DNA from 3 places in the Pantoea sp. E956-1 genome. Region 2 is predicted to be linked to each of the others. Evidence: predicted binding sites of a transcription regulator. Region 2 holds the regulator's gene; each other region holds the start of a gene.
The links. Region 2 encodes CRP, which controls carbon source genes, mostly activating them, when cyclic AMP is high. Its sites were predicted from a motif close to ATGTGANNNNNNTCACAT; they were not measured.

Region 1 (6,824 bases), on a different contig from region 2:
AAAACACAGGTGTTTCCGCTGGAGCGCAACGCTGCTGTTCGTTCCCGCCTGACGCATTCGCTGGAGGTGCAGCAGACCGGGCGTTACATTACCAAAGAGATCCTGCAAACCCTGAAGATGCAGGGCGGGCTGGCGCAGTATGGTCTTGATGAACTGGAAGGCGCGTTTGAAAGTCTGATTGAGATGGCCTGCCTGATGCATGACGTCGGCAATCCACCCTTTGGCCATTTTGGCGAGGCGGCGATTAATGACTGGTTTGAAGAGAACCTCTCAGCCGAGCTGGTAGATCCGCTGGTGGCCGGCGTGGAAGGAGAAGCACAGCGTAAAGCCTTTGATCAACTCAACGCCATGATCCGTCAGGATCTCTGTCACTTTGAGGGCAACGCGCAGGCAATCCGGATGGTGCATACGCTGCTGCAACTGAATCTCAGTTATTCTCAGGTCGCCTGCATCCTGAAATATACCGCGCCTGCCTGGTGGCAGGGGGAAAAGCCCGCCGAATTTAGCGTACTCATGAAGAAGCCTGGGTTTTATCTCTCTGAGCAGGATTATATTGCCGACCTGCGTGCTGCCACCAATATGGAAGAACATCACCGCTTTCCGCTGACTTATATAATGGAAGCTGCGGATGATATCTCCTATTGTATTGCCGATTTGGACGACGCTGTAGAAAAAGATATCTTTAATGTTGAAAGCTTGTATGAGTTCCTGAATAAAGCCTGGGGGCCGGTTAAAAATAATGACGCTTTCAGCCGGACTATTGGCGAAGCCTGGCGTGAAGCCTGCAGTAAAAAACGCCGAAGCCGCAGCGATCAATTTTTTATGTCATTGCGCGTAAATGTTCAGAGCGTACTGGTAAGCTATGCGGTGAAACGTTTTGTTGATAATCTGCCTGCTATATTCGATGGAAGTTTTAACCATGCGCTACTGGAAGATGAGGGTGAAGAGGGGCGCTTACTGCTATTGTTTAAAACCGTTGCGCGCCAGCAGGTCTTTAATCATTCTGAAGTCGAGCAGCTGGAGTTACAGGGTTATCGGGTCATTAAAGGGCTGCTGGAGATCTATCAGCCGCTGATGCGACTTAATTACGAAGCCTTTACCACGCTCATAAATGAAGATTTCCTGCGTCAGCATCCGATTGAAACCCGGCTTTTTCATAAGCTCTCCGGTAAACACCGTAAAGCCTATTTGCATAAGATGCGTAATCTGGTTGTCGAACATAAATATCAGCGTCTGTTGTGGGAGCGTTATTATCGCTGCCGGCTTATTCAGGACTATATCAGTGGCATGACCGATCTCTATGCCTGGGATGAGTACCGGCGACTGATGGCGGTAGAATAAGCCGCCAATTGTAAAGGGCGCGAATAAATTTTTACCTTTGCCTTAAACTTTTAAAGGAACTTCGCGCTAAAACATTTATCTCACCTTTCGACCACAGCAATGGTCTGAACAGTAATCTTATAGAGAAACGAAAAATGAAAAAAAAGACCTTAATGTTAAGTGCGCTGGCGTTGAGCCTGAGCATGGCGCTCGCCCCTGTTACTGTTTCTGCTGCGCAAACGGCCTCTTCCGATAGCCAGCAACAGCCAAGTCTGGCCCCCATGCTGGAGAAGGTGATGCCGTCTGTGGTCAGTATCAGCGTTGAGGGAACCACCACGGTGAAAACCCCGCGTATGCCACAGCAGTTTCAGCAGTTCTTTGGCAACAATTCACCATTCTGCCAGGACGGTTCCCCCTTCCAGGGTTCACCAATGTGCCAGAGCGGCGACGGTTCAGGTGGTAACGGCGGCGCGCCAGCCCCTGATACCCAGCAGGAAAAATTCCGTGCTCTGGGATCGGGCGTTATCATTAACGCTGAAAAAGGCTACGTGGTGACCAATAACCACGTTGTGAATAATGCGACCAAAATTCAGGTACAGCTCAGCGACGGTCGGCGCTATGACGCAAAAGTGATCGGTAAAGATCCCAGCTCTGACATTGCATTGATTCAGCTGCAGGAAGCCAAAAATCTGACCGCAGTGAAAATTGCTGACTCTGACAACCTGCGCGTCGGCGATTATACCGTGGCGATCGGCAACCCTTATGGCCTGGGTGAAACGGTGACCTCAGGTATCGTCTCGGCGCTGGGACGCAGTGGTCTGAACGTGGAAAACTACGAAAACTTTATCCAGACGGATGCGGCGATTAACCGGGGCAACTCCGGTGGTGCGCTGGTTAACCTCAACGGTGAACTCATCGGGATTAACACCGCCATTCTGGCGCCGGACGGCGGCAATATTGGTATCGGCTTTGCTATCCCCAGCAACATGGTGAAAAATCTGACGGCTCAGATGGTCGAGTTTGGTCAGGTAAAACGCGGCGAGCTGGGCGTGCAGGGGACGGAGCTGAACTCAGAACTGGCTAAAGCGATGAAAGTCGACGCACAGCGTGGTGCCTTTGTGAGCCAGGTGTTGCCAGACTCGGCTGCCGCAAAAGCGGGTATTAAAGCGGGTGACGTGATTGTCTCGATGAATGGCAAACCGCTGAGCAGCTTTGCTTCGCTGCGTGCGGAAGTGGGCTCACTGCCGGTTGGCACCACCCTGAAACTGGGACTGCTGCGTGACGGCAAACCGGTCGATGTCTCTGTTCAGTTGCAGCAGAGCAGCCAGTCAAAAGTGCAGTCCGCGACCATCTACACCGGCATCGAAGGCGCCGATCTCAGTAATATCGAAGCAGGTGCTAAAGGTGTTCGGGTTGATAACGTGAAACCGGGCAGTGCCGCGGCGCGTATCGGTCTGAAAAAGGGCGATGTTATCCAGGGCGTTAATCAGCAGGTAGTCACCAACCTGGGTGAACTGCGCAAAGTTCTCGACAGCAAGCCGTCCGTTCTGGCGCTTAATGTGAAACGCGGCGACAGCAACATCTATCTGCTGATGCAGTAAGCGAACAACAATGGATTAAAAGGCGGACTGTGGTCCGCCTTTTTTATGTCCGCTCTGTGCCTCGTCAGAGTGTGATGCTCACCGCAAATTCGGCAAATGACAGCCTGGCTCTGTGCAATTGCACAATGTTCTGCATGCTGTGCATGCGTATTCTGTTTCTCCCCCTCTTTTTCAGGAGTAATGGATGGCTACCTATCACCTTGATGCCCGGCTGGCACAGGATATCGTGGCGCGCACCATGAAAATTATTGACAGCAATGTCAACGTGATGGATGCGCGGGGCCGGATTATCGGCAGCGGTGACCGGGAACGTATTGGGGAGTTGCACGAAGGTGCACTGCTGGTGCTCTCTCAGGGACGCGTTGTCGACATCGATGAAGCCGTGGCTAAACATCTCCATGGCGTGCGGCCTGGCATTAACCTGCCGCTGCGCATTGATGGTGACATCGTCGGGGTGATCGGCCTGACCGGTGAGCCGCTGGCGCTACGGCATTATGGCGAGCTGGTCTGCATGACCGCGGAAATGATGCTGGAGCAGGCCCGGCTGCTGCATATGCTGGCGCAGGACAGCCGTCTGCGTGAAGAGCTGGTGCTGAACCTGATCCGCAGCGATACTCTCTCGCCACAGCTGACCGAATGGGCGCAGCGGCTCGGCATCGATCTCAATCAGCCGCGTGTGGTCGCCGTGGTGGAAGTGGACAGTGGTCAGCTCGGGGTCGACAGCGCGATGTCAGAGTTACAGCAGCTGCAAACGCTGCTGACCACGCCGGAGCGGGACAATCTGATCGCGATTGTGTCACTGACCGAAATGGTGGTGCTGAAACCGGCCCTGAATGGGCATGGGCGTTACGATCAGGAAGATCATCGCCGCCGCGTAGAGCAGTTACTACAGCGGATGAAAGAGAGCGGTCATCTTCGGATGCGTATCGCGCTGGGCAACTTCTTTACCGGACCCGGCAGCATCGCACGCTCCTACCGGACGGCGCGTACCACCATGATGGTGGGTAAACAACGTATGCCTGAGGTGCGCAGCTATTTTTATCAGGATCTGGTGCTCCCGGTGCTGCTCGACAGCCTGCGGGGTGGCTGGCAGGCCAATGAGCTCGCCCGGCCACTGGCGAAGCTTAAGAGCATGGATAACAACGGCTTACTGCGCCGTACGCTGATCGCCTGGTTCACCCACAATGTCCAGCCGAGCGCCACCGCGCGTGCGCTGTTCATTCATCGTAATACGCTGGAATACCGGCTGAACCGGATTTCTGAACTGACCGGGCTGAATCTTGGCCATTTTGATGACAGGCTGTTGCTCTATGTGGCTTTGCAACTGGATGAGCAGGGCTGATGTGCAGATTTGCGGCATAAAAAAGGCCAGCAATGCTGGCCTCTCTCGGCGGGCAGGAAATTAACGACCGTTACGGGTTAATTTTTCCAGATCCGATTCAATTTCAGTAATCTTGTGGGAAACCACGCTTTCCAGGTGACGCAGGTCATCCAGAATTTTGCGTTTAAGATCCACTTCAACCTGATCGCGCTGGCAAATCTGGTCCAGCTCATCGATGACATAACGCAGATTCGGGCTGATTTCCTGAACTTCTTTGTAGCCCTGAGTTGCGTGATCGGCAACAACCGTTTTGCGCTGGCGCGGATATTTGAATTTGACGCTCTTCGCGAAAAACTCACCTTTATCTTTGCGGAAGTAGATTTTCAGAATGTCGTTATTGGCTTCCTGACGCAGGCTGTAGCGGTCAATGTCGTCCGGGTTACTGATACCTAAGCTTTTCAGATTGTCATACATAGCGTTGTTTCCATCAAAAGTGAGAAGCGCGCAGACTTGTTCATGACGTCCGTCAACTGTAGACATAAATAAGCGGGATGAACATTGCGCGACAGGATTTAACTGGCGCGGATTATGACCTGGATAAAAACTAAACGCACCAGTTAATTCGCGACGCGAAGCATGTTATTTGGGAATCACTGTAAAGAAAAGATGACGGGCTGGAAACCAGCCCGTCACTTAAATCAGTCGATGGTGCGCAGCAGTTCGTTGATACCTGTTTTACCCAGCGTTTTCGCATCCACTTTCTTCACGATCACGGCGCAGTAGAGGCTGTAGCTGCCATCTTTAGAGGGCAGGTTACCTGAGACCACCACGGAACCCGCAGGAACACGGCCGTAATGCACTTCGCCAGTCTCACGGTCATAGATTTTGGTGCTCTGACCAATATAAACGCCCATTGAGATCACTGAACCTTCTTCAACAATTACGCCTTCGACGATTTCAGAGCGCGCGCCAATGAAGCAGTTATCCTCGATGATGGTCGGGTTCGCCTGCAGCGGCTCCAGCACGCCACCGATACCCACGCCGCCAGAAAGGTGTACGTTTTTACCAATTTGCGCACAGGAGCCAACGGTTGCCCAGGTGTCCACCATGGTGCCTTCATCCACAAAAGCACCAATGTTGACGTAAGAAGGCATCAGCACTGTGTTGCGGGCGATATAGGCACCCTGACGCACAGCCGCAGGCGGCACGACGCGGAAACCGGCTTCTTTGAAACGCGCGTCATCCCAGCCTGCAAACTTCATCGGCACTTTGTCGTAAAAGCGGGTTTCTGCACCTTCCATCACCTGATTGTCATTGATGCGGAAAGAGAGCAGTACGGCTTTCTTCAGCCACTGATGCGTTACCCACTCGCCGTCGATCTTTTCAGAAACGCGCAGTGCACCGCTATCCAGCTGGGCGATCACCTGGTTGATAGCATCACGGGTTTCATTGTCGACGCTGGCGGGGGTGATGTCAGCGCGACGTTCAAAGGCGGATTCAATAACGCTCTGTAACTGTTGCATATTTTTTTCCTGATCTGTCATGTGCGATGCCGGGCAATACCCCGACACAAGTAAAGAGATGAATGTTTACAAATCGAGTCTGGTCACACTTTATCGTTTGGATTAAGGGCCTCTGTCAACCGTTGTCGCAACGCTTTTCGCATTTCTTCGTCCAGTGCCTGACGTTCACTGTTGGCCAGAATAAACAAATCTTCGACCCGCTCGCCGATGGTGCTGATGCGTGCGCCATGCAGTGAGACACCAAGATCCGCAAAGACTTCACCGACCCGCGCCAGCAGGCCTGGCTGATCCAGCGCCACCAGTTCCAGATAGCTGCGACGATCGGTATGCGTCGGCAGGAAATTGACCTCGGTATCGACGCTGAAATGCCTGAGTTTGGCCGACGGACGGCGGGTACGCGGCGGCGCCCATTCTGACTGGGTTATCGCCTGATCCAGTGCCTGAATGATCATCGGATGACGATCCGGAGAGAGCGGGCTGCCATCCGGCTCCAGCACAATAAAGGTATCCATCGCCATACCATCGCGGCTGGTAAAGATTTGCGCATCGTGCACGCTGAGATTACGGCGATCGAGTTCACCCGCTACGGCGGCAAACAGGTGCGGGCGATCCGGACTCCAGATGAAAATTTCGGTGCCGCCGCGCGTGGCCTGCGGGCTGACCAGCACCAGCGGTTTTTTCAGGTCGTGAACCAGTAAGTGGCGGGCATGCCAGGCGATCTGATTCGGCGTATGGCGCAGGAAGTAGTCAGCGCGGCAGCGATTCCAGATCTGGTGCAGACGCTCTTCATTGATGTTGTCCATCCGCAGCAGCGCCAGCGCCTGCAGACGATGATGACGCACCCGCTCACGCAGATCCGGACTGTTTTCCATGCCGCGTCGCAACTGCTTCTCGGTGGCGAAAAAGAGCTCACGTAACAGGCTCTGCTTCCAGCTGTTCCACAGACTTTCATTGGTGGCGCAGATATCGGCTACGGTCAGGCAAACCAGATAGCGCAGACGGTTCTCATTCTGCATCACTTCGGCGAACTGCTGTATCACCGTCGGATCCTGAATATCG
Region 2 (6,824 bases):
TAGCGCATCCTGATAGGTTTCCAGTGCGTCATGGGCGTTCTGCCGTAGTAAGCCGCTCTGCCACTGCGGCCACAGCCACAGCATCCCGCCAAAAGCGATCAGACAACCCATCAGCGTATCCATGAGTCGCGGCAGCAGAAACTGCGCGCCATTCAGCGACAGCAATTGCAGCGAGTAAACCGCCGTGACCGTAAAGCCAATCATCGACCAGCCATAGAACTGGCGGGTAAAGCGATAGCTGATAAAGGTAATCGCCAGCATGATCAGCAGCACCAGCGACTCCGGCACCGCCATGCGCAGCGTGGCGGCCGCGATCACCAGACCGGCAAAAGTGCCCAGTGCCCGGTGCTGAATGCGGACACGGGTAGCGCTGTAGCCGTTCTGGCTGACGAACATGATGGTCATCAGGATCCAGTAGGGTTTGGGGATGTTGAAGAACAGCGCCAGCGCGCTGCCCAGCATCAGCATCACCGCAAAGCGGCCGGCAGTGCGCAGGGCCGATGAGCGGAACGAGAGATAACTGCGCAGCGCCGGTAACAGCGGCAGACGGCGCTGGCGGTCAGCCATCAGATCGCGCTGATAAAGGGGTTTCTGGGTGCGCAGAACCCGCGCGATGCGGTTGAAGTGGTAAAGGCAGAAGTTACCCACCGGATTGTCGGGATGCTGATGGGCGATTTTCTCCAGCGCGCCGAGCTGTTTATCCATCGCAAAGCGATCGGGTAGCTGGTGATAGAGAATGTCATCCGCCAGCACCCGCAACCGGGCCGAGATGGTTTTGGCATTCCATCGGATCACCGCTTCAGCGTGGCTCTGTTCGACCAGTTTCTGCACCTCTTCCGGCCGATGCAGGCTGACCGAGATATGTTCCTGCAGATCCAGCGCCACCTGAAAGGCGCGCGTCAGCCGTTTATGGCTGTGATCGCGGCTTGCCGACAGCATGTGCATCTGCTGATAACAGGTGTTGATCAGATCGACCACTTTCTGCTGGCGTGCCAGCAGCGGCGGCAGCGCCTTTTCCGGATCGGTCAGCTGCGTCAGCAGGGTATATTTGGCGTCGCAGTAGTTAGCCAGCTCGCGGTAGATCAGGCTCAGGCTTTCGCGCATTGGCTGCTCTTTCCACAGCCAGAACCAGAACCAGTTAAACAGCCCGTACCACAGCGTGCCGCCGATATAGAGCAGCGGGGGGACATAGATTGGCATGCGGCCAATCAGGCTCAGGGTAAAGATGGCGGCGATCAGGGTGCCGGGCAGCAGACGACCATGCAGCGGGCTAATTTCACCAGTGACGCCGAGCAGCAAGGGCATGGCGAACAGGATCAGCGGCAGAGGGATAGCATGCAGAGTAAGCCACTGCATCAGAAAGCTGCCGAGGGCAAACAGGCTGCCGCCAACAATCAGGCGTTTGAAGAAGCGTTTATGCGGGGTATCCAGACCGGCGATGTTGCAGCAGGCGGGCACTAATGAGAACAGCAAACCTTTTTGCAGGTCGCCAGCCAGCCAGCCCAGTGCCACGGGCAGACAGAGCACCAGCGTTTGCCGCAAGGCGTAGTTAACTTCAGGATGGTAAATAATTCGACGCCACATCGGCCCAACACAAACAATAACGGCGTGATGTTGCCATCACGCCGTGGGTGACAGGAATTAGCGGGTGCCGTAAACGACGATGGTTTTGCCGTGTGCGGAGATCAGGTTCTGATCTTCCAGCATCTTCAAAATACGGCCCACGGTTTCACGTGAACAACCAACAATCTGGCCAATTTCCTGACGAGTGATTTTAATTTGCATGCCGTCGGGATGCGTCATGGCATCTGGCTGCTTCGCCAGGTTAAGCAGAGTCTGTGCAATACGTCCGGTTACGTCGAGGAAAGCGAGGTTACCCACTTTTTCAGACGTCACCTGCAGGCGACGCGCCATCTGCGATGAGAGTCGCATCAGGATATCGGGATTAACCTGGATCAGCTGACGGAATTTCTTGTAAGAAATTTCCGCCACTTCGCACGCGCTTTTCGCACGTACCCAGGCGCTGCGCTCCTGGCCTTCTTCAAACAGGCCAAGCTCACCAATAAAATCGCCCTGATTCAGGTAAGAAAGAATCATCTCTTTGCCTTCTTCATCTTTAATCAGAACCGCAACGGAACCTTTCACGATGTAGTAAAGCGTTTCTGCTTTTTCACCTTGGTGAATCAGCGTACTTTTGGATGGATACTTGTGAATATGGCAATGGGACAGGAACCATTCGAGTGTAGGGTCTGTTTGCGGTTTGCCGAGAACCATTCGCTATTATCCTCTGTTGTAATCGTGCCCAAAATACAGGGGGCAGTTTTCCCTGTCAGGCGGTGAAAGCTTCAAGCGTTTCCATTTCAGGAAATTATTCGGGCCGCATCAGGCGCAGTGCGCATCATTCTTCCCGGCTTCGCCATCGGGTGACGAAAAATATTTTCAGCACTGTTTGTAGCACAGCTTTTGCCGACTGTCTTCTGTTGTCTCGCTTCAGCTACAGGCGGATTTCTCTGGATTGCTGTTTACCAGGCGAAAGCGTACTCTGGCGACAAAACAGCGTATTCCGGAGCAAAAATCATGCAGGCAAGAGTGAAATGGGTAGAAGGGCTGACATTCCTCGGAGAATCCTCATCCGGCCATCAGATACTGATGGATGGAAATTCGGGTGATAAAGCGCCCAGCCCAATGGAGATGGTGCTGATGGCGGCGGGCGGATGCAGCGCGATTGACGTGGTATCAATTCTGCAAAAAGGCCGCAACGATGTAGCTGATTGTGAAGTAAAACTGACTTCAGAACGTCGTGAAGAGGCGCCGCGAATCTTTACGCACATCAACCTGCATTTTATCGTGAGTGGCAAAGCGCTCCAGGATAAAGCGGTCTCACGCGCCGTGGATCTTTCTGCTGAAAAATATTGCTCTGTGGCCATCATGCTGGGTAAAGGCGTCAACATTACGCATAGCTATGAAGTGATTGAGCTGTAGTAGCCGCAAGGGATCTTTTAGTGATTGAGCTGTAATAGCCGCAGGGATCTTTTAAGGTCGCGGGCAAAATCTGTCGTGCTCTGCTGTCAGACTGTGCCTGCATCGGGAATCCGCTTTGATACTGTGCCTGCGCAGGGAACCGGGTCAGATCGGAAAGACGCAAAAGCCGCCATCCATGGCATGCCCGGCCCGCGCGATTACGCACCTCATCCCTGAGGTGCGCCCGTAACCGGGCCAACGCGTTGCGTTGTTCAAAAACGCTCCCGGCGTTTTTATCCGGGCGGCGGGACGCTTTCCTCTTCTGACCCGGTTCCCGGCGTGTTGAACTTATCTATTGCTGCCAGATTCTTTCTGCCCAGGCGTTGTCTGTAGCGACCTTCCTGAAACCGGATGCGGTTGCCGGACGGGAAGTGAAGGGAGCATATACCTGTAGCAAAGCATCGCGGGCCAGGGATGGCCCGCGCTGAGCCTGCCAGGGATGGCGGTTTTGCGTCTTTGCGAAAGGTGTATGCTACCTGAAGCCTGCTCAGCGGTAAGTCTTTAGCCGCAGGAAAACCAGTTTTACCATCTTTGTGAAAGACATCTGCTCTCAGAGCGGTTTTTGCTGACCTCTTACTCTATTCGCTTACCTTCCATCAGCCGCTTCACCAGCGGACCCATGATCAACTCCATCGCCAGACCCATTTTGCCGCCAGGCACCACCAGCGTATTGATGTGCGAGATAAACGAGCCCTGCAGCATCGCCAGCAGGTAGGGGAGGTCGATATCTTCCAGCGCCTGGAAGTGGATCACTACAAAGCTCTCATCCAGTGACGGAATAGCGCGGGCAGCGAACGGGTTTGAGGTATCGACCGTCGGGACGCGCTGAAAGTTGAGGTGAGTGCGTGAAAACTGTGGTGTGATGAAGTTGATGTAATCTTCCATCGAGCGCACCACCGAATCCATGACTGCTTCACGTGAATGGCCGCGCTCGCCGGTATCGCGCACCAGCTTCTGAATCCACTCCAGGTTCACAATTGGCACCACGCCAACCAGCAGATCAACCTGTTCTGCTACGTTGTGCTGCGCCGTTACCACGCCGCCGTGCAGCCCTTCGTAGAAGAGAATATCGGTGTTCTGCGGCAGCGGTTGCCACGGCGTAAAGGTGCCAGGCACCTGATTCCACGGCACCGCTTCATCGTAGGTGTGCAGATATTTACGCGACTGGCCCTGTCCGCTCTGGCCATACTCTTTAAAGCTCTGCTCCAGCAGGCCAAAGTCATTGGCTTCCGGGCCGAAGTAGCTGACATGACGTCCTAAATCGCGCGCCTTACGAATCGCCATATCCATTTCAGGACGGGTAAAGCGGTGAAAACTGTCACCTTCCAGCTCCGCCGCATGAAGATCGAGCTGCTGAAAGATCTTGCGAAACGCCACGCTGGTGGTGGTGGTCCCTGCGCCGCTGGAACCAGTCACCGCGATAATGGGATGACGTGCAGACATAGAAAAGCTCCCTGTGAGGTCGGGCAATAGGCATTGTTAACACGAAATGCCGTTGGGTGCATCAGCCACGAAATTCTTTGCGCGGCATGATATTGACCGATTCGTGCAGTTCCGACCACACCAGTACCACTTCACCCGTTTCCAGCTGACGTCGCACATCGGCCACCTTGTCGATCAGGCTGCGTTCCTGCTCGCCATAGTCCGTGCCTTCACGCAGTACAAAGGTTTCAATCAGATTTTCAAGGGTCTCAGGTGAGACCTGTTGCCAGGGAATAATCACGAGATCAGTTATCCAGAAAAGGGGCGATCCACTGGGGGATGCGCTGTTCCAGCCACATTTCAGGCTGGCGTAATGTCCCACCAACAAAACCTACATGGCCGCCGTGTGGTGTCAGTTGATAGGTAATAGTGGCAGATAATTGGCTGCTGTGCGGGATCACCTCATCACTCATAAAAGGATCATCTTTGGCGTGAATGATCAGCAGCGGTTTCTCTGCGTGCTTCAGCCAGGGCATGGCGCTGGCACGATGATAGTAATCGGCCGCATCCAGAAAACCGTGGGCGCGGGCGGTAATGGCATCATCAAAATCGCGTAGTCGCCGCAGCGCTTTCAGCTGCGCCAGATTGACCGGCAGCGTATCCGGCCAGGCGTGCAGTTTGCGGCGGGCATTTTTCTTGAGCTGCGCCAGCAAATAGTATTGATAGACGCGTGAGAAGCCGCTTTCCAGTTTTAGGCTACAGGGCTCCAGCAGCAGCGGAGCGGAGACAATGACACCCGCGTCTACCTCAGCGGCTGCGCCCTGCTGGCCCAGCAGGCAGCCCAGCATGTTACCGCCCAGCGAGAAACCGACCGCGGCGGTGGGTACGCGGCCCCAGCGGGTGCGCAGCCAGTGCAGAAAAAAGCGGGCATCTTCGGTTTCGCCGGAGTGATAGATACGGTTGAGCCGATTCGGTTCGCCGCTGCAGCCGCGAAAATGCATCACCACCGCCAGCCAGCCGCGCGCACGGCAGATCGCCATCAGGCCATGAATATAGGGGCTGTGAAAACTGCCCTCCAGCCCATGAAACAGCACCACGCGCGGTTTATGCTGCGCGAACTGCGGATCTTCACTCCAGGCGAGATCGACGAAGTCGCCATCCGGCAGGTCGAGACGCTGCCAGTGGGGATCGCCCGTAATACGACGACGTAGCAGGCGCGGCAGCAGGGTCTGCAGGTGCGCGTTACGCAGACTCTCAGGTGGCGTGAAGTGCTCGTTTTCTGGTCCGGTAAATTTCATGTGGTAAAAGCTTGTCTGTTCCATATCACACTGTTAGCTTCGATAAGTTTTTTCTTGCAGGGTAAGGAGTACCCGATTGCCATGGAACTGAGTCTTTTCTTATCAATGTTGGGATTTCTTTGGGTCGCGGCCATTACGCCCGGGCCTAATAATATGTTACTCACCGCCTCGGGCGCTAATTTTGGCTTTATGCGCACCATTCCGCTGATGATTGGCATTATGATCGGGATGCAGGTGATGCTGCTGATGGTGGCCTTTGGCGTCGGCGGGCTGATCCTGCTCTATCCTTCGCTGCACCTGGTGCTGAAAATCGCCGGTAGCCTCTATCTGCTCTGGCTGGCGTGGAAGATTGCGACGTCCAGTTATGAAAAGCTGGAAACCGATCAGGCACCGGATGCGCCGATGCCCTTCTGGCAGGGCGGCTTGTTGCAGTTGATCAATCCCAAAGCCTGGCTGATGGCGCTGGGCGCGGTCGCCAGCTTCAGCCTGGCCGGTGACGCGTATCGGCATTCCGTGATGGCGATAAGCATCGGCATGTTTCTGGTTAATCTGGTATCGGGAGTTATCTGGATGGGATTTGGTGCGATGATCGGCCGCATTCTGCGCAGCCGTCGCGCCTGGAAAATCTTTAACCTCGCCATGGGGCTGCTGACCGCTGCCTGCGTGCTGTTAATCTGGCACTGAGTCAGCTGGATGCGCGTTCAACGCGCGTCCAGGGCAGCACCTCGCGGATCACAGGCGCATTCGGGTTACGGATCTTCTGTAGCAGCAATTGCACGCTGCGCGCGCCCAGCTGGTTCATCGGCTGCTCAATGGTCGTCAGCGGCGGATTCAGGCTGCGGGTAAACGACACGCCATCAAATCCGACCACCGCCAGATCTTCCGGCACGCGCAGACCCGCTTCCAGCGCCGCATGCACCACGCCCACCGCCAGCACATCTGAAACCGCAAATACCGCATCCGGCGGTTCCGGCAGCGCCATCAACGCTCTCAGCCCCTGACTGCCTGCCTCACAGGAGATTTCGTACGTGTAGGAGACGCCGGACCACGCATACCCCAGCTCCTCAATCGCCTGCCGGTAGC
Region 3 (6,824 bases), on a different contig from region 2:
AGCAGATCGACGCCCGCCTCTTTCTGTTGTTGCCAGTGTCGCGTGCGCAGCTCTCGCCCCGTCGTCAGTAACGCCTGCTGTGTGCTGTCGCCAGCCCAGTAACTCTCTAGTGCTTTTTTCAGTTCACGGCGCAGGCCAATTCGGGGAAAGCCCAGGGTATGGTTGAGGATAGTCATGTACTGTTCTCCAGATAATCTTTCACTTTGGCTTAAATGGGCAGCCAAAGATGTTTAGCCGTCCAGATGTTTACACTGCTATACTCTGCGGGTAATGTATGTTGCTCAAGCGCAATATGTTCATTTTCGATGTGAAGGACTCTCATGATCGAACTCAAGCACCTGCGGACGCTTCAGGCTCTGCGCAATACGGGATCGCTGGCGGCGGCGGCGGCCCAGCTTCATCAGACACAATCGGCGTTGTCTCATCAGTTCAGCGATCTGGAGCAGCGGCTGGGATTCCGTCTGTTCGTGCGTAAAAGTCAGCCGCTACGTTTTACGCCGCAGGGCGATATTCTGCTGCAACTGGCAGAGCAGGTGCTGCCGCAGATTCAGCAGGCATTGCAGGCCTGCCATGAGCCGCATCAGACCACGCTGCGGGTGGCGATAGAGTGCCATAGCTGCATCCAGTGGCTGACTCCCGCGCTGGATAAATTCCGCCAGAGCTGGCCGCAGGTGGTGATGGATTTCAAATCGGGCGTGACCTTTGATCCTCAACCCGCCCTGCAACAGGGTGAGCTGGATGTGGTGCTGACCTCCGATATCCTGGCGCGCTCGGGTCTGTTCTACTCACCAATGTTTGATTATGAAGTGCGGCTGGTGCTGGCGACGGATCACCCGCTGGCGCAGGTTGAGCAGATTTCGCCGGAAGATTTAGCCGATGAGGTGTTAATGATCTATCCGGTGCAGCGTCAGCGCCTGGATATCTGGCGTCACTTCCTGCAGCCCGCAGGCGTCAGTCCGGCACTGAAAAGTGTGGATAACACCCTGCTGATGATTCAGATGGTCTCTGCACGTATGGGGATTGCCGCGCTGCCGCATTGGGTGGTGGAGAGTTTTGAGAAGCAGGGTCTGGTGGTCACCCGCACGCTGGGCGATGGCTTGTGGAGCCGTCTTTATGCGGCCGTGCGCGAAGGGGAGCAACGTCAGCCGGTGCTGGAAGCGTTTATCCGCTTTGCCCGTCAGCATGCCTGTGAGCATCTGCCTTTCGTGCGCGACGCCGCGCTGCCCGGTGCGGTGTTGCAGCGGTAATCTGGCGGGCACAAACCTGCGCGAAGGCGGGCAAAATCCCCTATAATGCGCAGCCTGTCGACTGACCACGAGAAGATTTCACCATGACTAACAATGATATTCTGCGCAGCGTGCGCTACATGCTCAACCTGAGCGATGCCAAAATGGTGGAGATTTTTGCGCTGGCGCAATGTGACGTGCCGCTGGCGGATATTCAGGCGTGGCTGAAAAAAGATGACGATGCTGCGTTCCGTCCCTGCCCCGATGTGCTGATGGGTTATTTCCTGAATGGCCTGATCTTCTACCGTCGCGGTAAAAGTGAAGATGCGCCCGCACCGTCGATTGAGCGCAAGATGACCAACAACATCTTCATGAGAAAGCTGCGCATCGCTTTTGATCTGAAAACCACCGACATTCCTGATGTACTGAAGCGCGTGAATTTTACCGTTTCACAGGCTGAGATTGGTGCGATTTTCCGCAAACCTGATCATAAGAACTACCGCGAATGCGGCGATCAGATTCTGCGTAACTTCCTGAAAGGGCTGGCGATGATTCAGCGTCCTAAGAGTGAGAAGCCCGCTTAACGTCTGTTGCTGATCGCTTCGGGTACCTGCGTGGTCAGAAGTGGCGCATCTGATCGCAAAGAAAGCCTGCATCCATGCAGCACGGCCTCGCCATCCCTGGCTCGGACGCTTTGCTCCTCAGTTGCGCCACCTCTTCCCTCAAGCTTCTTAATGGCTTTTTAATCAGCAACACCAGGCCAGCCCTGGGAGTGAAAGCGGGTCATCGGTGGAGCATTCGTCGCAGGGGGAAAAAAGCGCCGGGCGCGTTTCTGAACCATCCTGTAAGATTCCTTCGCGATCGGACGCGCCAGCCCGGGAGGCCGCACCACTGTTGCCGCCCTGTTTATGATCGTTCACTGCGCCCCACCACCCAGCGCTTGTGCACCCACAGCGAGGCGAGGATCACCAGTGCGCCCGCAATAAAGCCTGGCCAGTGCGGTTTCTCCTGCCAGATAGCCAGATTCACCAGCAGCCCGGCAGGAACGTGCATGTTATTCATAATGCCCAGCGTGCCGGCATCGACCTGGGTCGCACCATAATTCCACATAAAATAGCCGAGACCGGAAGCCGCAATGCCCAGCCAGACCAGAATGCCCCACTGCAATGGGGTGGTTGGCAACTTCTGCGGATTGCCCCAGGCACACCAGGCGATCACCGCAATCAACACCGCACCCAGATAGAACCAGGAGAAGGCCGCGTGCTGCGGCATCGGGCGGGTCTCCTGCAGACGCTTATAGCCCACCATTCCCGCCGCGAAGCAGATGTTTGCCAGTTGCACTAACAGCAGACCAAACCAGAAATGATCGCTGACTTTGTCATAGCGAATAATCGCCGCACCTGCCACAGCCAGAAGTGCACTGAAGATATAGCCGATGCGCAGTGGACGACGGCTGATCAGATCGTAAATCAGCGTCACATAAAGCGGCGTCATCACCGTAAACAGCAGGAATTCCGACACGCTAAGGTAGAGATAGGCTTCGAAACTCAGCAGATACATCACGCCCAGCTGCAGCATCCCGACCAGCATGTAAAGCAACAGCGTTGAAGGGCGATGACCACGCCAGCGCAGGAAAGGTAAAAAAACCAGTGCAGCCAGCGCCAGTCGCATCAGTACAGAGAACCAGCTGTCCACCTGCCCGGCAAGGTATTCGCCAATCAGGCTGAACGAAAAGGCCCACAGGATGGTGGTAATAATCAATAAAAACACGGCGACGATCCCGAAATTAACAGGCCGTCAGTGTAAACAATGTGCTGCCATCAGGCTGTGAAATCTGGTTGACATCTGATTACAAACCAGGCGATCAGCATGTCCATCGGAAAAGGGCTTTTGCCTCCTGATATAACTGCCTACAGAAAGATCTTTCAGCCAGATAAAATGCGCGAAATGATCCATCGCATGATCACTTCCGCTCTAAGTTGTAATAAAACTGTAACAAATGTGTCATTCATCACAGTAACGTTCTGCAACTAACACTATTCTTTGCGCGAAATGGAACATTCTGCGTCCATTTTCTTCTGCTCTTTTCCTGCCCCAACCTGCTGGGAATTAAAAACCATAATGTGCCCTGGAGGGCCTCACTGATGCTGAGCATTTTTAAACCTGCACCACGTCAGCCGCAGGTGGCGGAGGATCACGTTGATCCGCTCTACCGTCGTCTGCGCTGGCAAATTTTCATCGGGATCTTCTTTGGTTACGCGGCCTACTATCTGGTCAGAAAAAACTTCGCCCTCGCCATGCCCTATCTGGTGGAGCAGGGTTTTTCACGAGGCGATCTCGGTTTTGCCCTATCCGGCATCTCCATTGCCTACGGCTTTTCAAAATTCATCATGGGCTCGGTCTCTGACCGATCAAACCCGCGCGTCTTTTTACCGGCAGGTCTGATTCTGGCCGCGACAGTAATGCTGATCATGGGATTCGTCCCCTGGGCCACCTCCAGCATTATGGTGATGTTCGTGCTGCTGTTTATCTGCGGCTGGTTCCAGGGCATGGGCTGGCCACCCTGTGGACGTACCATGGTTCACTGGTGGTCGCAAAAGGAGCGCGGCAGGATCGTCTCGATCTGGAACTGCGCCCATAACGTGGGCGGCGGTATTCCGCCTCTGCTGTTCCTGCTCGGTATGGCGTGGTTTAACGACTGGAAAGCGGCACTCTATATGCCGGCGTTTGGCGCGATTGCCATAGCGATTCTGGCTTTTGCCCTGATGCGCGATACCCCGCAATCCTGCGGTCTGCCGCCGATTGAAGAGTATAAAAACGACTATCCTCCTGACTACGATGCCAGCCATGAAGAGGAGCTGACGGCAAAACAGATCTTCATGAAATATGTGCTGCCGAACAAGCTACTGTGGTACATCGCACTGGCCAACGTGTTTGTCTATCTGCTGCGCTACGGCATCCTCGACTGGTCGCCGACCTATCTCAGAGAAGTAAAACACTTCACGCTGGATAAATCGTCGTGGGCTTACTTCCTGTATGAATATGCGGGGATTCCAGGGACGCTGTTGTGCGGCTGGATGTCGGACAAAGTGTTCCGCGGTAATCGCGGTGCGACCGGGGTGTTCTTTATGACGCTGGTGACCATCGCGACCGTGATCTACTGGCTCAACCCGGCGGGCAATCCTGGCGTCGACATGGCCTGTATGATCGTAATTGGCTTCCTGATCTACGGTCCGGTGATGCTGATTGGTCTGCATGCGCTCGAACTGGCCCCGAAAAAAGCGGCGGGGACAGCGGCGGGCTTCACCGGCCTGTTCGGCTACCTGGGTGGCTCGGTGGCGGCCAGCGCCATTGTCGGTTACACCGTCGATTACTTCGGCTGGGACGGCGGCTTCATGGTGATGATTGCTGGCTGTGTGCTGGCGGTTATCCTGCTATTACTGACCATGGTCAGCGAACACAAACACAAAAAGACCCTTGCCTGACGGCAATAAAAAAAGGGCCGGATATCCGGCCCTTTTTTTCGCAGACGCCTTAGGCAAGATAGAGCGTGCGCAGCGTCTGCGGCACGGCATCATCGGCATTTGAACCGATCACATCCAGCTCCGGCAGCGTATCTTTCAACCGCTGATGGGCGTTCTGCATGATATAGCCTTTACCCGCCATGCTCAGCATCTCCACATCATTCATGCCGTCGCCAAAGGCGATACAGCTGTCCAGCGAATGGCCCAGCGTTTTCGCAACCGCTTCCAGTGCATGCCCTTTCGACACGCCGCCCGCCATGACTTCCAGACAGGTAGGCAGCGAGAAACTGACGTTAACCCGATCGCCCCAGCGCGCTTCAATCGCCTGCTCCATCGGGATCAGATGCTCGGGATTTTCGCAGGTGAAGAAGACTTTGCTGATGTTATCGGTTGGCAGCAGACCCGGCTCATAGACCTGATAGTTGAACACAGACTCGCGGAAATAATCCTGCTCAGCCGGACTTGAACGGCTGACAAACCACTCATCGTCGCGGTAAACGTGAGTCAGAATATCGCTGTGATGATATTGCAGGCCAAAGAGATCGCTGGCGATATCCTCATCCAGATTATGACTGAACACCAGCTCGCCCTCTGCGTTGTGCACGCGCGCACCGTTTGAGGTGATCATATAGGCCGGAATCGCCAGACTGTCGCGCATCTGTCCGACATCGATATGATGACGGCCAGTGGCGAATACAAAGTGAATATCTTTCGCGACCAGCTGCTGCAGCGTTTCACGCGCAAAAGGAGTCAGGCGATGTTCGGGAGAAAGCAGCGTGCCATCCAGATCGGATGCAACGATGTGGTACATGAAAACCTCGGGTATCTGGTTCTGCCGGTTTAACCGGTCGGATAAATAACGTCAGTGGTGCGATGAAAAGAAGTCGACCACTGCATTGAGTGCTTCGGCACGCATCTCATCCTTTTCAAACAGGATCTCATGTCGCGCACCGTCGATCACCCGTGGCTTATTGCCTTCACACGGATGACCCGCCGCCGCCATCGCGGCACAAAACAGGTCCTGCGAACGATTGTCGACCACCCGATCATCGCTGGCCTGTAACAGCAGCAGTGGCGTGGTGATTTTATCGACCTGACTGATGATATTGCGACCCGCATGGATGCCTTCACGTACCCAATGGTAGGTTGGCCCGCCCACGCGAATCGCCGGATCGTCCGCATAAAAACGCAGGTTTCGCCGGTAACGCTCGGTGCTGTGCGTCAGCCGGTTAATGCCAAACGGATGCGCGCGCCAGCGGCCGGTGCCGAGCGCATAGCCATCGCGCATGGCCGGACGCTTTTCCGCCCAGTCCAGAATCCGATGAGCCAGAAAAGAGGGCAACGGTAACGCAATGCCAAACATCGGCGCCACCAGCGCGGCCGCATGAAACGCCTGCGGCTGACGCGCCAGAAACAGCGTTAAGATTGCGCCGCCCATGGAGTGAGCCAGCGCATAGCGCTGCTGATAGTGACCGCTGATAATCTCTTTCAGATAGAGCGTTTCAAGGTCGTCGACATAATGGGTAAATTCCGCCACGTGACCGCGATGTGAATCTTCCAGCAGCCGATCGGAGCGCCCCTGACCGCGATGGTCCAGTATCACCACATCAAATCCGCAATGAAACAGATCGTACGCCAGTTCAGGATATTTTATGTAACTCTCGATGCGTCCCGGCACAATCAGAATCACACGCTTGTGTTGCGGTGATGTGAAACGGACGTAGCGCAGCGTCAGGTTGCCCACGCCGGTAAACTCAAGTTCTTCACGACTGTGCCAGAAATCGAGCAGTGGCCCGGTGGCGAAGGCAGCAAAGGCTTTTTCTCGTCGCAGCCAACTGGCTTTGTGTTGATTCATTCGCCCTCCTGATGACCGGATACAGAGTCCTGAATGCCATGCGCAGGCTGTAGCGCCGCGCTTATTTCTGGCGTATTGTGTCACAATTCCGCTACTAAAGAGAGCCTGACCCATGACCATCGAATGGTGGCTGACCTATCTGCTTACCACGACAATTCTCAGCCTGTCGCCCGGTTCCGGCGCAATTAACACCATGAGCACCGGTATCAGCCACGGCTA

Region 1: a site for CRP is predicted at 2,991-3,008, ahead of AC0T7J_RS17980 (CdaR family transcriptional regulator). Genes of this name have one in related genera too.
Region 3: a site for CRP is predicted at 3,226-3,243, ahead of glpT (glycerol-3-phosphate transporter). Genes of this name have one in related genera too.

The regions. Positions count from the first base shown of each region.
Region 1 is NZ_CEUYZP010000008.1:34,812-41,635, reverse strand. Features, by position in the region: gene dgt (dGTPase) at 1-1,341, shown strand, start outside; gene degP (serine endoprotease DegP) at 1,476-2,921, shown strand; gene AC0T7J_RS17980 (CdaR family transcriptional regulator) at 3,106-4,263, shown strand; gene AC0T7J_RS17975 (DUF3461 family protein) at 4,324-4,716, opposite strand; gene dapD (2,3,4,5-tetrahydropyridine-2,6-dicarboxylate N-succinyltransferase) at 4,941-5,765, opposite strand; gene glnD (bifunctional uridylyltransferase/uridylyl-removing protein GlnD) at 5,849-6,824, opposite strand, start outside.
Region 2 is NZ_CEUYZP010000006.1:217,197-224,020, forward strand. Features, by position in the region: gene AC0T7J_RS16305 (YccS/YhfK family putative transporter) at 1-1,584, opposite strand, end outside; gene crp (cAMP-activated global transcriptional regulator CRP) at 1,642-2,274, opposite strand; gene AC0T7J_RS16315 (OsmC family protein) at 2,578-2,982, shown strand; gene AC0T7J_RS16320 (phosphoribulokinase) at 3,595-4,464, opposite strand; gene AC0T7J_RS16325 (YheU family protein) at 4,526-4,744, opposite strand; gene AC0T7J_RS16330 (hydrolase) at 4,749-5,765, opposite strand; gene AC0T7J_RS16335 (LysE family translocator) at 5,823-6,425, shown strand; gene AC0T7J_RS16340 (LacI family DNA-binding transcriptional regulator) at 6,427-6,824, opposite strand, start outside.
Region 3 is NZ_CEUYZP010000007.1:24,655-31,478, forward strand. Features, by position in the region: gene metE (5-methyltetrahydropteroyltriglutamate--homocysteine S-methyltransferase) at 1-176, opposite strand, end outside; gene metR (HTH-type transcriptional regulator MetR) at 321-1,247, shown strand; gene AC0T7J_RS16790 (YehS family protein) at 1,331-1,810, shown strand; gene AC0T7J_RS16795 (carboxylate/amino acid/amine transporter) at 2,133-2,996, opposite strand; gene glpT (glycerol-3-phosphate transporter) at 3,371-4,711, shown strand; gene yigL (sugar/pyridoxal phosphate phosphatase YigL) at 4,761-5,561, opposite strand; gene pldB (lysophospholipase L2) at 5,613-6,605, opposite strand; gene rhtB (homoserine/homoserine lactone efflux protein) at 6,718-6,824, shown strand, end outside.